3 regions of the Streptomyces sp. NPDC005496 genome follow, and region 3 is predicted to be linked to each of the others. Evidence: riboswitches for the same ligand, from Rfam matches in the RefSeq annotation. Region 3 holds a riboswitch; each other region holds the start of a gene.

Region 1 (4,272 bases), on a different contig from region 3:
TCTGCCCGACGTTGCGGGCGTGGTTCTCGGAGGCGTAGAAGTCGACGTAGTCCGCGACCTCGAACGGCAGGTGCAGGGTCACCTCGGAGAGCGGGTGCAGCAGGGGCTCGATCGTCTCCCGGTGGGCCGGGACCGTCACCCACGCGGTGAGGGCGCGCCGTACGTCGGACCAGGCCGTGGGGCCCGCCGCCAGCAGGGGGTTCAGGCTCGGCTGCGCGAGCAGGGCCTCGTAGGGGGAGCCGAGGGCCCGCGCCGCGGCGCCCGCGTCGAGCACGCGGTCCCCGAGCCGGACCCCCACCCGCCGCGCGCCGGGAGCCGCCGGGTCGCCGGAACCCGCCGGGGAGAACACGCCGTACGGAAGGTTGTGCGGACCGAAGGGGTCGCCCTCGGGGACATCGAAGGGGGGCATCGGGTGCTGCCTCGCTTTCGTGCTCGCCTGTGATCCATGTGTTCCACGCGTTCCATGTGGTCGCGGCACACGTTACGTGGGAGAGACGACCGGAGACAGGTCCCGTGGCGCTCGGCTCACCGTGCCTGAAGAGTGCGCAATGTCCGTTCAGGCCGTACCGGTGTCCTGTGGTCCCCGTCGATCCCCGTACCGGTGAAGGGCGTTGCTGTCGGGATACCGGACGTCGTCCGGTTCACGCCGGGCCGTTGGGGCGGCGGGTCCGTATTCTTCGGATCATGGCCGCTCCGACTGCATATTCACTCATCGCCACTGACCTGGACGGAACGCTGCTGCGCGGCGACGACACCCTCTCCGGGAGGACGCGGGCCGCGCTGGCGCGGGTGGCCGGGGCGGGCGGCCGGCATCTGGTGGTGACGGGGCGCCCGGCGCCGAGAGTGCGCCCGCTGCTGGAGCAACTCGGCGGCGAGGGGCTCGCGGTGTGCGGTCAGGGCGCGCAGCTGTACGACGCCGGCACCGGCCGTCTGCTGTGGTCGGTGACCCTGGACCGGGAGCTGGCCGAGACCGCGCTCGGCAAGATCGAGGCCGAGGTCGGGGAGGTCTACGCGGCCGTGGACCAGGACGGGGTGGACGGGCTCACCCTCATCGAGCCGGGCTATCTGATGCCGCACCCGACGCTGCCCGCGGTGCGGGTGCGGCGCCGTGACGACCTGTGGACGCGGCCCATCAGCAAGGTGCTGCTCCGCCACCCCTCGCTGTCCGACGACGAGTTGGCGTCGGTGGCGCGAATGACGGTCGATTCGCTGGCGACGGTCACCATGTCGGGTCCGGGCACCGTCGAACTCCAGCCATACGGCGTGACCAAGGCGACGGGCCTCGCGCTCGCCGCCGGTCATCTCGGCCTGTCGCCGTCGGACACGATCGCGTTCGGGGACATGCCGAACGACATCCCGATGTTCGACTGGGCCGCCCACGGCGTCGCCATGGCCAACGCCCACCCCGAACTCAGGGCGGTTGCCGACGAGATCGCCCTCTCGAACGAGGACGACGGCATCGCGGTCGTCCTGGAACGGCTGTTCCCCGGCCCTGGGGACCGGGGAACAGCGGGCCTCGCGGTCCGGGGGGCCGCCGCCGCCCCGGGCCCGGCTCAGTAGGCGCCGAAGACGTTGTCGATCGAGCCGTACTTGTCGGCGGCGTAGTTGCAGGCGGCGGTGATGTTCGCGACCGGGTCGTACGGGTCCATCGACGTGCCGTCCACGTGGTAGGCGGCGAAGGTCGGGTCGATGACCTGGAGGAGGCCCTTGGACGGCGTGCCGGCCACGGCGTTGGAGTCCCAGTTGTTGATCGCCTGGGGGTTGCCCGAGGACTCCCGGATGATGTTGCGGTGGATGCCGTCGTAGCTGCCCGGTATGCCCTTCTGGGCCATGATGTCCAGGGCTTCCTTGATCCAGCCGTCCAGGTCGTTCGTGTACGTCTTCGCGGTCGCGGGCGCGGCGGCGGTCTTGGCCGTCGCGGCGGCCGTCGTCGCCGTCCCCTTCACGGTCTTCGTGCCCACCGTCAGCTTCAGGCCCGGCCGGATCATCGACGGGTTGCTGCCGATGACGGCGCGGTTGGCGTCGTACAGCTTCTTCCAGTCGCCGGTCTTGGCGTGCTCACGGGCGATCTTGGACAGGGTGTCGCCCAAGGCCACCTTGTAGGTGACGAGCTGGACCTGCGGGACGGCGGCCGGCACGGACTGCGCGGCCTGGGCCGGCTGTGCCGCCTGGGCGCCGGTGGCGCCGATCAGGGGGAGTACGAGTGCGGCTCCGCCCGCTCCCGCGGCGATGAACCCGCGGGTGAGGACGGTGTTTCGGGGACGACGGTGCTTGCCTCGAACGGCCATGGCGCGTTTTTTTCCTCTCCGGTGCCTGCGAGGTGAGCTGTCGGGTTCGGGCTGGGAGGTGCCCGGCCGCACATGACGTGCGACTTGACCCCAAGCCGTTCCGGGTGTCGCCGGACCGGCGCTTTCGTGGGTCCCCCGCTCCTGCCGTGCGTGGGTGGGTGGGGTCACCGAGCGGCGGCAGGATTAGGCGGGTCCGCTCGGATCGACGTGAACGTATGCGAGAGCACATGTCCGAAACAAGGCCCGATTTCCCGTGCCAAGGCATTTGATCTACCTCTGAACAGGGTGGAAATAGTCCGATTAGACCGGAACGTGAAACTCAACTTGCCTTTAGCAAAGGGAGACTTGTCGACTCGGGGTGGCCGAAAGATCGATTCGGGCGTGACCCATTTCACGCGACTAAGACATGTCAAAGCGTAAGCAAGGCAGGCAAGTCGGGCATTAACGGGCGACCGGGAGGCGCCGCCGGGTCACACCGGCCCGGGCGCGACGCGCGCCGCGCGCCTCGGGGCGGACGTGGCGCGGACCCCGGGGCGGACGGTGGCGCGTGCCCGGGCGGGCGGCGATGCGGGCCCCGGCACGGATGGTGGCGCGGACCCGGACGGGCGGCGACGCGGACCCGGGGCGGGCGGTGGCGGGTCCCCCGGCGCGGACCGCGGCGCGGGCGCGCGCGCCGGCCCCCGCCGCGTCCCTGACCTGGACGGCGGGGGCCGAACCGCCGGGTGTGGCTAGCCCGCCGTGCGCGGGATGCGCCGCTCCCACGTCCGGTGGAAGACGACCTCGTCCCCGTCGGTGCAGATCACCTCGTTCGAGGTGATGAACTCGCCCGCGTCGCAGCTGACTTCGGAGTGCGTCTCCACGTGGGCGTCCCACCCGGCGTCCGGCCGGTGCAGCCGGATCGACCAGTCCGAACGGGTCCGCGCGGACAGCGGATCCCACTCGCCGGTCGTGTATGTCTCCAGGGCGTCCTCCGTGACCTCCAGGCCGTCCGGGTACACCCGGGTGTCGCCGTGGCGCGGGTCGACCTCCAGGCGCCAGACGCCCGCGGCGACATCGCGCACGACCAGCCGCTCCGGGCGGGGCTCGTCCAGGGTCGCCGGGACGACCGCGCCCAGCGGCTCCGCCTCCTCCGGTTCGCCGAAGGTGATGGAGGGGTCCGACTCCCGTACGCGCACCGGCAGTTCGAGGGAGCTGCCCTCCGGGTGCAGGGTGAAACCGGTGTCCGAATCCGGCTGCGGCCAGATCCAGGGCCAGTACGCCGAGGAGACGGCGAGCCGGATGCGGTGGCCCGGCGGGAAGGCGTAGCCGATGGCGCTCAGCTCGAACGTCACGTCCTCGGTGGCGCCCGGCGGCCACTCCACCACCCGGTCCGTGCCCTCCCGGGCGCCGAGGTTGAGCACGCCCCGGGTGACGAGCGTGGACGCCCCGTCCGGGAACACGTCGCAGACCCGGGCGACGACCTGCCCGCGCGGCACGGGCGACGTCAGCCGCAGCCGGACCCGGGGCCGCCCGAGCACCCAGGTCTCCTCCCGCACCTCGAACTCGAAGCACGCCGACTTCGCGTCCTCGTCCCGCTGGTCCGGCGGGAGGTCCCCGTCGTCCCCGACGGGCAGGAAGCGGCCGGCGTCCAGCCCGGTGTGCAGCGGGGAGCGCACCGGCACGGGCACGCCCCGCAGCGCGTACGTCACCGGCGTCACCGTCGGCGCGGGCCAGGCGTCGTCACCCACCCAGCGGCCGGGCAGCACCGGGTGGACGGTGGCCGGAACGTGCGAGTCGCAGACGTACGCCCGCAGGAGCGGCTCGGACATCACACCGGTGCCCGAGGCGTCACCGGCCCCGGAGCCGGGCCGCAGCCAGTGGTCCCACCAGCGCAGCGTCTCCTGGAGGAAGCCGATCGCGGGGCCCGGCGGCAGCCCCCGGTCCGGGTACTGGTGCGACCAGGGCCCGATCAGCCCCCGTACCCGGTCGGCCGGGAGGTGCTCGA
Region 2 (4,272 bases), on a different contig from region 3:
TGTGCCGCTACGCCGTCCTGTTCGGCGACCCGCAGCTGGCCCTGACCGCCGTGCAGCGGGTGCTCGCCGTCACCCCCCAGGAGGTGCAGGAGGTCGCCAAGGCCCGGCTGCGCCCCGACAACCGCGCGGTGCTCGTCTACGAGCCCGTCGCCGCCGAAGAGGCGCAGGCCGCCGAAGCCACCGACGAGGACGAGGAGTCGGCCAAGTGACCGAGCTCGCGACCATGGAGTTCCACCCGCAGCCCCAGGCCGGCGAAGCCAAGCCGTGGGCGTTCCCGGCGCCCGAGCGCGGCACGCTCGACAACGGCCTGACGCTGTTGCGCTGCCACCGCCCCGGCCAGCAGGTCGTCGCCGTCGAGGTGTTCGTCGACGCGCCCCTGGAGGCCGAGCCCGCGGGCCTCGACGGTGTCGCCACGATCATGGCGCGCGCGTTCTCCGAGGGCACCGACAAGCACTCCGCCGAGGAGTTCGCCGCCGAGCTGGAGCGCTGCGGCGCCACCCTCGACTCGCACGCCGACCACCCGGGCGTCCGCCTGTCCCTCGAAGTCCCGGTCTCCCGGCTGGAGAAGGCGCTCGGGCTGCTCTCCGACGCGCTGCGGGTACCGGCGTTCGCGGACAGCGAGATCGAGCGGCTGGTGCGCAACCGGCTGGACGAGATCCCGCACGAGGCCGCCAACCCGGCCCGCCGTGCCGCCAAGGAGCTCTCCAAGGAGCTGTTCCCGGCCACCTCGCGCATGTCGCGTCCGCGCCAGGGCAGCGAGGCGACGGTCGAGAAGATCGACGCGGCGGCCGTACGCGCCTTCTACGAGAAGCACGTCCGCCCCGCCACCGGCACCGCCGTCATCGTCGGCGACCTCACCGGAATCGACCTGGACGCGCTGCTCGCGGACACCCTCGGTGCGTGGACCGGCTCGTCGGCCGAGCCGCGCCCGGTGCCGCCGGTGACCGCGGACGACCGGGGCCGCGTGATCATCGTCGACCGCCCCGGTGCCGTGCAGACGCAGCTGCTCATCGGCCGCGTCGGAGCCGACCGTCACGACCGCGTGTGGCCCGCCCAGGTGCTCGGCACCTACTGCCTCGGCGGCACGCTCACCTCGCGCCTGGACCGCGTCCTGCGCGAGGAGAAGGGCTACACCTACGGAGTGCGGGCGTTCGGCCAGGTGCTGCGCTCGGCCCCGGACGGCTCGGGTGCCGCGATGCTCGCCATCAGCGGCTCCATCGACACGCCCAACACGGGTCCCGCCCTGGACGACCTCTGGAAGGTCCTGCGCACGCTCGCCGCGGAGGGCCTGACGGACGCGGAGCGCGACGTGGCCGTGCAGAACCTCGTGGGGGTCGCCCCGCTCAAGTTCGAGACGGCGGCGGCGGTCGCGAGCACGCTCGCGGACCAGGTCGAGCAGCACCTCCCGGACGACTACCAGGCGACCCTCTATCAGCAGCTCGCCGCCACGGGCACGGTGGAGGCCACCGCCGCGGTCGTGAACGCCTTCCCGGTGGACCGGCTGGTGACCGTCCTGGTGGGCGACGCCGCGCAGATCGCGGAGCCCGTGAGGGCGCTCGGGATCGGTGAAGTCAGCGTCGTACGAGCCGAGTAGGACCGTGCGGACAAGGACCCCGGTGACCGAGAGGTCGCCGGGGTTCTCGCGTTTACCCATGGTCCATCCGGGGTTTCACGCGCGCTTACCCGACTTCGTCCTCAATATGTCCGTATTGCTAGGTGGTTGCCCTTCTGCCCTGTGGCATGCACTACAAAAACCGCGATCCGTTTGTCGATCGAAAGACGCCCCCCTTAGCGTCAATCCGGCTGTTCGTCAGGCAGTGCGCCGCGTCCGCGGCACCGGACAGTCATCGCCGAGTCCCCGTACGGCGCGAGCCAGGGGAGCCGGGGACCCATCGCAGTCCCTGGGGTGAATCGGGCGTCCTTCCTCGCGGAGGAGGCCCGTAGGAGACCTTCCTGCTCCGAACCCGTCAGCTAACCCGGTAGGCGAGAGGGAAGGAAAGGACCAGCCCCTTCATGGCGTTCACCCGTGCCACCGGGAAGCATCGTCGTCCGAGCCGGATCACGCGGACCACCAAGAGTGCGGCGGGCGTGGCGGCTCTCACCACCACCGGTGTCATCGGAACCCTGGCCGCCCCGGCGTTCGCCGCGGACACCGCCGTCCAGCAGACCGGGCTCACCCAGGCCATCACGATCGGCGACACGGTCGCCGAGCAGATCGACGCGCAGGCCGCCGCCCAGCAGCACGCCGCCGAAGAGGCCGCGGCGCTGAAGAAGGCCGAGGAGGCCGCGCGGCAGCGCGCTCTGGCCGAGGTGAAGGAGGAGCGCGCGGCCAAGGCGCGCGCCGCCCGCGCCGCCGAGCGCAAGCTCCTCAACACCTTCGTCGCGCCGATCGCAGGCTCCTACGTCTCCACCGGCTACAAGACCGGTGGCAGCCTCTGGTCCTCCGGCAGCCACACCGGCGTCGACTTCCACGCCGCGTCGGGCACCGTCGTCCACGCCGTCGGCGCGGGCACCGTCGTCACGACCGGCTGGGGCGGTGCCTACGGCAACCAGGTCGTCATCAAGATGCACGACGGCACGTACACCATGTACGGCCACCTGTCGTCCATCAGCGTCACCGAGGGGCAGACGGTCACCCCGGGACAGCAGATAGCCCTCTCCGGGTCCACCGGCAACACCACCGGACCCCACCTCCACTTCGAGGCCCGTACGACGGCCGAGTACGGCTCGGACCTCGACCCCGTCTCGTATCTGCGCTCGCACGGCGTCAGCCTCTGACACCCGTACGACTTTCGAAGGCCCCGGCTCCGTGAGCCGGGGCCTTCGTCGTTTCGAACGGCCCTCTGTCCAAAAAATAGCCATGGATTCCGGTCCGCCGTCGGAAATTCCGTCCCGCTGCAATAGAGTCACTGAACGGGCGTCAATCGACGGCGTTTCGCGATGATTAAGGCGGAGGTCCGCTCATGCGCATTCCGGCGCACTCGGTATGCACGGCGATCCGTGACGACATCGTCGCGGGTGTCTACGAGCGCGGCGGCCGGCTCACCGAGGAACTGCTCGCCCGCCGCTACGGCGTCTCGCGCGTCCCGGTGCGCGAGGCGCTGCGCACCCTGGAGGCCGAGGGCTTCGTCGTCACCCGGCGGCACGCGGGCGCGTGCGTGGCCGAGCCCACCGAGCAGGAGGCGGCCGACCTCCTGGAGATGCGGATGCTGCTGGAGCCGCTGGGCGCCGCGCGGGCCGCGCAGCGCCGCACCGAGGCCCACCTCAAGGTGCTGCGCGGACTGGTCAGGCTGGGGCAGGAGCGGGCCAGGAGGGGCCACAGCGAGGATCTGCGGTCCCTGGGGGTCTGGTTCCACGAGACGCTCGCGCAGGCGTCCGGAAGCCCCGCGCTCACGTCGACGCTCGCCCAGCTGCGGCACAAGATCGCCTGGATGTACGCGGTGGACGCCCCTGCCAGTCCCGCGGAGTCCTGGGCCGAGCACGGCGGCATCGTGGACGCCGTCGCACGCGGGGACAGTGAGCGGGCGCGCGCCATCACCGCGCTGCACACCGAGCGCGCCGGCTCCGCGCACCGCTTCCGCTCGCCCGGCCGGGGCGACCTCGCGGACCGTGTGAGGACTTCGCAACATCCCGTAAACACGTCGGGCCTGCGGCATTAACAGAAGCGCCGTATACAAAGAGGGATATGTGGCGGGGGAGTATTTCCGCTGCCTTCTTTTCCGTGCGCCGGTAATTCACGGGGGCGCTTTTTCCGCATGCTCCGGACGCCGTGTTCGGGCCGGGAGCGGAAAATGGTCGGGGGCGGTGCACGGAAAAGACCCGGACGGATGCGGGGGCTTCCGTCCGGGCATGGAAAACGGCGAAGCCGCGTCGGCCCGGTCCGGGTTCGACGCGGCTTCGCCGCATGCGGGGTGTCCGCGGGGTCAGACGGTCTCGGGAAGCTCGTCGAGACCCTCGGAGACCAGCTTGGCCAGACGGTCGAGCGCGGCGTCCGCACCCTCGGCGTCGGAGGCCAGGACGATCTCCTCGCCGCCCTGGGCGCCGAGGCCGAGGACCGCGAGCATCGACGCGGCGTTGACGGGGTCGCCGTCCGCCTTGGCGATCGTCACGGGGACGCCGGAGGCCGTGGCCGCCCGGACGAAGATGGAGGCGGGGCGGGCGTGGAGGCCCTCGGCCCAGCCGACGTTGACGCGGCGCTCAGCCATGTGATGCTGCCCTTCGAGTGTTTCAGGGTTGTCTAGACCAGTGTCCCATACGGTGGAGCGTGTCCCG
Region 3 (4,272 bases):
GCCGCTCCAGCTCGGCGACCTCGGCGCGCTGGGACACGTACTGCCTTATCGGGTACGCGAGCGCCACGACGAGGGAGCACAGGACCAGCGCCAGCAGAGCCGCACGGCCCGTCAGACGGGAGCGGTGGGCCTGCCGCCTGGTCTGGGAGCGGTAGACCCTGGCCGCCGTCTGCTCACCGAGCAGCCGCAGCCTGGTCGTGGTGGAGAACCGGTCCCGGTCCTTCACGGCCATGAATCCCGCCTCCCCGGCACAAGCCCGTCACGTGCGTACGTCCCCGCACACGGTACGGGACCGAGTACGGGGACGTACGTACGACGCTTCCTACGGGTCAGCCCTTGAAGCGCGGGAACGCCGAGCGGCCGGCGTAGACCGCGGCGTCGTCGAGGATCTCCTCGATGCGCAGGAGCTGGTTGTACTTGGCGACGCGGTCCGAGCGGGCCGGGGCGCCGGTCTTGATCTGGCCGCAGTTCACGGCGACGGCGAGGTCGGCGATGGTGACGTCCTCGGTCTCGCCGGAGCGGTGGGACATCATGCACTTGAAGCCGTTGCGCTGGGCCAGCTCGACGGCGTCCAGGGTCTCGGTCAGCGAGCCGATCTGGTTGACCTTGACGAGCAGGGCGTTGGCGGAGCCCTCCTCGATGCCGCGGGCCAGGCGCTCCGGGTTGGTGACGAAGAGGTCGTCGCCGACGATCTGGACCTTGTCGCCCAGCTTGTCGGTGATGACCTTCCAGCCGGCCCAGTCGTCCTCGTACAGCGGGTCCTCGATGGAGACCAGCGGGTACGCGGAGACGAGCTCCTCGTAGTACTCGGTCATCTCGGCGGCCGAGCGGGACTTGCCCTCGAACTCGTACCTGCCGTCCTTGTAGAACTCGGACGCGGCGACGTCGAGCGCGAGAGCGATCTGCTCACCGGGGATGTAACCGGCCTGCTTGATGGCCTCGACGATGAGGTCGAGGGCGGCGCGGTTGGACTCCAGGTTCGGGGCGAAGCCGCCCTCGTCGCCGAGGCCGGTGGACAGACCCTTGGTCTTCAGCACCTTCTTGAGGGTGTGGTAGACCTCGGCGCCCCAGCGCAGCGCCTCGGAGAAGGACTCCGCGCCGATCGGCGCGATCATGAACTCCTGGATGTCGACGTTCGAGTCGGCGTGCGAGCCGCCGTTCAGGATGTTCATCATCGGGACGGGCAGCAGGTGCGCGTTCGGGCCGCCGAGGTAGCGGAACAGCGGCAGGTCGCTGGCCTCGGAGGCGGCGTGCGCGACGGCGAGGGAGACGCCGAGGATGGCGTTGGCGCCGAGCGAGCCCTTGTTGTCGGTGGCGTCCAGGTCGAACATCGCCTGGTCGATCAGGCGCTGCTCGGTGGCGTCGTAGCCGACGAGCTCCGGGCCGATCTGCTCGATGACCGCGAGGACGGCCTTCTCGACGCCCTTGCCCTGGTAGCGGTTGGGGTCACCGTCGCGCAGCTCGATGGCCTCGAAGGCTCCGGTGGAGGCGCCGGACGGAACGGCGGCACGACCCGTGCTGCCGTCGTCGAGGCCGACCTCGACCTCGACGGTGGGGTTCCCTCGCGAGTCGAGGATTTCCCGGGCTACGACGACGTCGATGGACGGCACGAGCATCTCCTTCTGGGATGTGACGCGGTTACGCGGAGCCCCTTGGCCCGCTGACTGCACGGAGCCGCGGTCGGCTCCGCGACATGAGCCTAACCGGCTCCGGGCGATCGGCCAGCCGGTCGACCACCCCATGGACAGAACCGAGAGTAAATTGTTTCCGAACGGAACAAAAACCTGTCCCGTACAGGCATCCGCGACGGAGCGGCGCGTCCGGCGCGGGCATGAAAGAGCCCCGCTCCGGTGCGTACGGGGGAACACGCACCGGAGCGGGGAGCCCGTGGGGACGGGGGCGGCCCTCACGGGGTCTCCATGGCGGAGCCCCCGCATGAGGGAGGGCCGTGACCGGGCCGTGCGCCCGGCGTCAGCCGGTGTCAGCTGAGGTGGAGCTGCTGACCGGGGAAGATGAAGTCGGCGTCGTCGACGATGTCCTTGTTCAGCTTGAACAGCTTCTGCCAGCCGCCCTTGACGTGCTTCTCCGCGGCGATGGAGCTCAGGGTGTCGCCCTTGACTACCTTGTACTCGCCGTCACCCTTCTCGACCTTCTTGCCGGTCGGGGTCTCGACGGTCTTCTTGGCGGTCTCCCGCTCCGAGGAACGCGAGGCGCGCTGGTCCTGGGACTGGGGCGCCTGCTGCTGCGGCTGGGCCGTGCTCTGCGAGCCGGTGTCGGCCGCGGCGCCGCCGCCGGTGGAGGCGCCGGACAGGCCGACGCCGCAGGTCGGCCAGGCACCCTTGCCCTGCGCCGCCAGCACCTTCTCGGCGACGGCGATCTGCTGGGACTTGGAGGCCTGGTCGGCGGTGGAGGCGTAGGCCGAGCCGCCGTAGGCGGACCAGGTGGAGGCGGAGAACTGCAGGCCGCCGTAGTAACCGTTGCCGGTGTTGATCGACCAGTTGCCGCCGGACTCGCACTGGGCGACGGCGTCCCACTCGGAGGTGGTGGCGGCGGAGGCGCTGCCGGCCGCCATCAGCGGGGCGGCGATGGCGACACCGGTGACACCGGCGAGCGCGGCGACACGGGTGGCCTTGGACGGGCGACGGTGCTTGGCCTTGTTGTTACGCAGCATGAAGTGATCCCCTCACCGACGCCTGCGAGGTGAGCTGTCGGGTTCGGGCGGGTGAGTGCCCGGTCGTGCGCACATGGCGCACGGCTTCACCCCAAGCCGTTCCCGGGTGTCTCACAACTCCCGGGCCCGGCACTTACCTTGGGTCCCCCGCTCCTGCCTACGGCGCTTGACGCGACGACTGTTCCCGGGCGGCCGCTGGCAGGATTCGGCGTTGCGACCGTCGGGGCCCGCTGTGGCGAGCGATCACGACCGTAGACACGCGACGGCCGGAATTTCAAAGACGATCAGGGCTTCTGAGACCCATCTCTCACTCTCACCAAACCGGACATTGCGGTGTGAACCATGACGTGAACTACCGCTGTTTTGTACCCGATTCGCCGCCTGACGACCGCTTAGTCTCCCGCGACCTCAAGGCTCTGACCGGGGAGGATGAGGTCCGGGTCGGAGCCGACCGTCTTCTCGTTCTCCGTGTACAGCTCGTTCCATCCGCCGTTGACCGCAAGGGAGTCGGCGATGCTCGTGAGACTGTCGCCAAGACGGACGGTGTACGAGCCCTCGGAGGTGTCGTCGGAGGCGCCCGAGTCGCGCGCGGCGTGGCGCCCCGCGGAGTCCTTCTGACGCCCGGCGTCCACTCCGGTGTCCGAGGTGTGCTCGGCGCTGGCGCCGCGGTGCTTGCCGGTGCCGGTGCCCTCGCTCACGGGGGTGCTCGGAGTGGTGGAGGAGCCGCCGGTACGACCCGACTTGTCCGAGTCGTCAGCCCTTGCCTTGCCCTTGTCCGCGGTACCGGAGTCCCGCGACTCGCTCTCCTCCGGCGTCGGGGACGCGTCGGACTTCGCCGCCTTGCCGGACCCCGACGGGGAAGGCTTGGCGCTCGTGCCGCCGGTCGACAGACCGCCCGAACCGGACGAGTTACCCTTCGCGGACGAATCGGACGGGGAGGCGTCGGGGGACGAGGACGCGTCGTCGGCGACCCCCGTGTCGACCTCGACGGAACCCGAGTTCTTGCTGAGGCCGGAGAGCGGGCCGCAGGTGGGCCAGGCCGCCAGGCCCTGTCCGTCGAGCAGTTTCTCGGCGACGGCTATCTGCTGCGAGCGGCTCGCCTCGTCGGGGCTCGGCGCGTAGTCGAGGCCGCCGTACTTGTCCCAGTTCTCCTGGGTCATCTGGAGGCCGCCGTAGAACCCGTTGCCGTTGTCGGCACTCCAGGAGCCGCCGCTCTCGCACTCCGCGACCCGGTCCCACGTGGTGCCGTCGGCTGCGCTCGCGCCGGTGGCGCCGAGCAACGGGATGGCGATTGCCGATCCGGTGACGCCGGCCGCGACGATGATTGCCGGAGCCTGGCGGGGGCGACGGTGACGACCGTTCCCGGAGAGCATGCGGTGGGCCTTTCGGAGACAGCAGTGACAGACGCGACGGAAGATCCATCGCGTTGATGCGTGAACGTATCGGCACTCGAACGCTTGTCACAAGTCGATGCAGCGCAGATCACGTGAAGATCACAGTTTTGACGGTGTGTCATGTTTGACCGGGCACCACGCTCGCGCCGCCGAAGTGCGAACTCCCGCCGCATGTCCCGGTTGTGGCACTTCGCCCCTGTCGGTGCC

What was found. A riboswitch is a leader RNA that binds a small molecule or an ion and turns the genes downstream of it on or off. The one in region 3 is predicted to bind cyclic di-AMP.
Region 1: linked by a shared signal. The riboswitch ahead of ACFYQQ_RS34815 (LysM peptidoglycan-binding domain-containing protein) and the one ahead of ACFYQQ_RS21775 (transglycosylase family protein) in region 3 are both predicted to bind cyclic di-AMP.
Region 2: linked by a shared signal. The riboswitch ahead of ACFYQQ_RS04155 (M23 family metallopeptidase) and the one ahead of ACFYQQ_RS21775 (transglycosylase family protein) in region 3 are both predicted to bind cyclic di-AMP.

What each region holds. Positions count from the first base shown of each region.
Region 1 covers NZ_JBIAJQ010000014.1:128,833-133,104, reverse strand. The annotation lists gene fahA (fumarylacetoacetase) at 1-409, opposite strand, end outside; gene ACFYQQ_RS34820 (HAD family hydrolase) at 685-1,560, shown strand; gene ACFYQQ_RS34815 (LysM peptidoglycan-binding domain-containing protein) at 1,554-2,288, opposite strand; cyclic di-AMP (ydaO/yuaA leader) riboswitch at 2,296-2,455, opposite strand; gene ACFYQQ_RS34810 (CocE/NonD family hydrolase) at 3,017-4,272, opposite strand, start outside.
Region 2 covers NZ_JBIAJQ010000001.1:914,971-919,242, reverse strand. The annotation lists gene ACFYQQ_RS04165 (pitrilysin family protein) at 1-209, shown strand, start outside; gene ACFYQQ_RS04160 (M16 family metallopeptidase) at 206-1,594, shown strand; cyclic di-AMP (ydaO/yuaA leader) riboswitch at 1,839-2,001, shown strand; gene ACFYQQ_RS04155 (M23 family metallopeptidase) at 2,014-2,778, shown strand; gene ACFYQQ_RS04150 (GntR family transcriptional regulator) at 2,964-3,659, shown strand; gene ACFYQQ_RS04145 (HPr family phosphocarrier protein) at 3,924-4,205, opposite strand.
Region 3 covers NZ_JBIAJQ010000007.1:833-5,104, forward strand. The annotation lists gene ACFYQQ_RS21765 (septum formation initiator family protein) at 1-232, opposite strand, end outside; gene eno (phosphopyruvate hydratase) at 330-1,616, opposite strand; gene ACFYQQ_RS21775 (transglycosylase family protein) at 1,982-2,671, opposite strand; cyclic di-AMP (ydaO/yuaA leader) riboswitch at 2,676-2,846, opposite strand; gene ACFYQQ_RS21780 (transglycosylase family protein) at 3,064-4,044, opposite strand.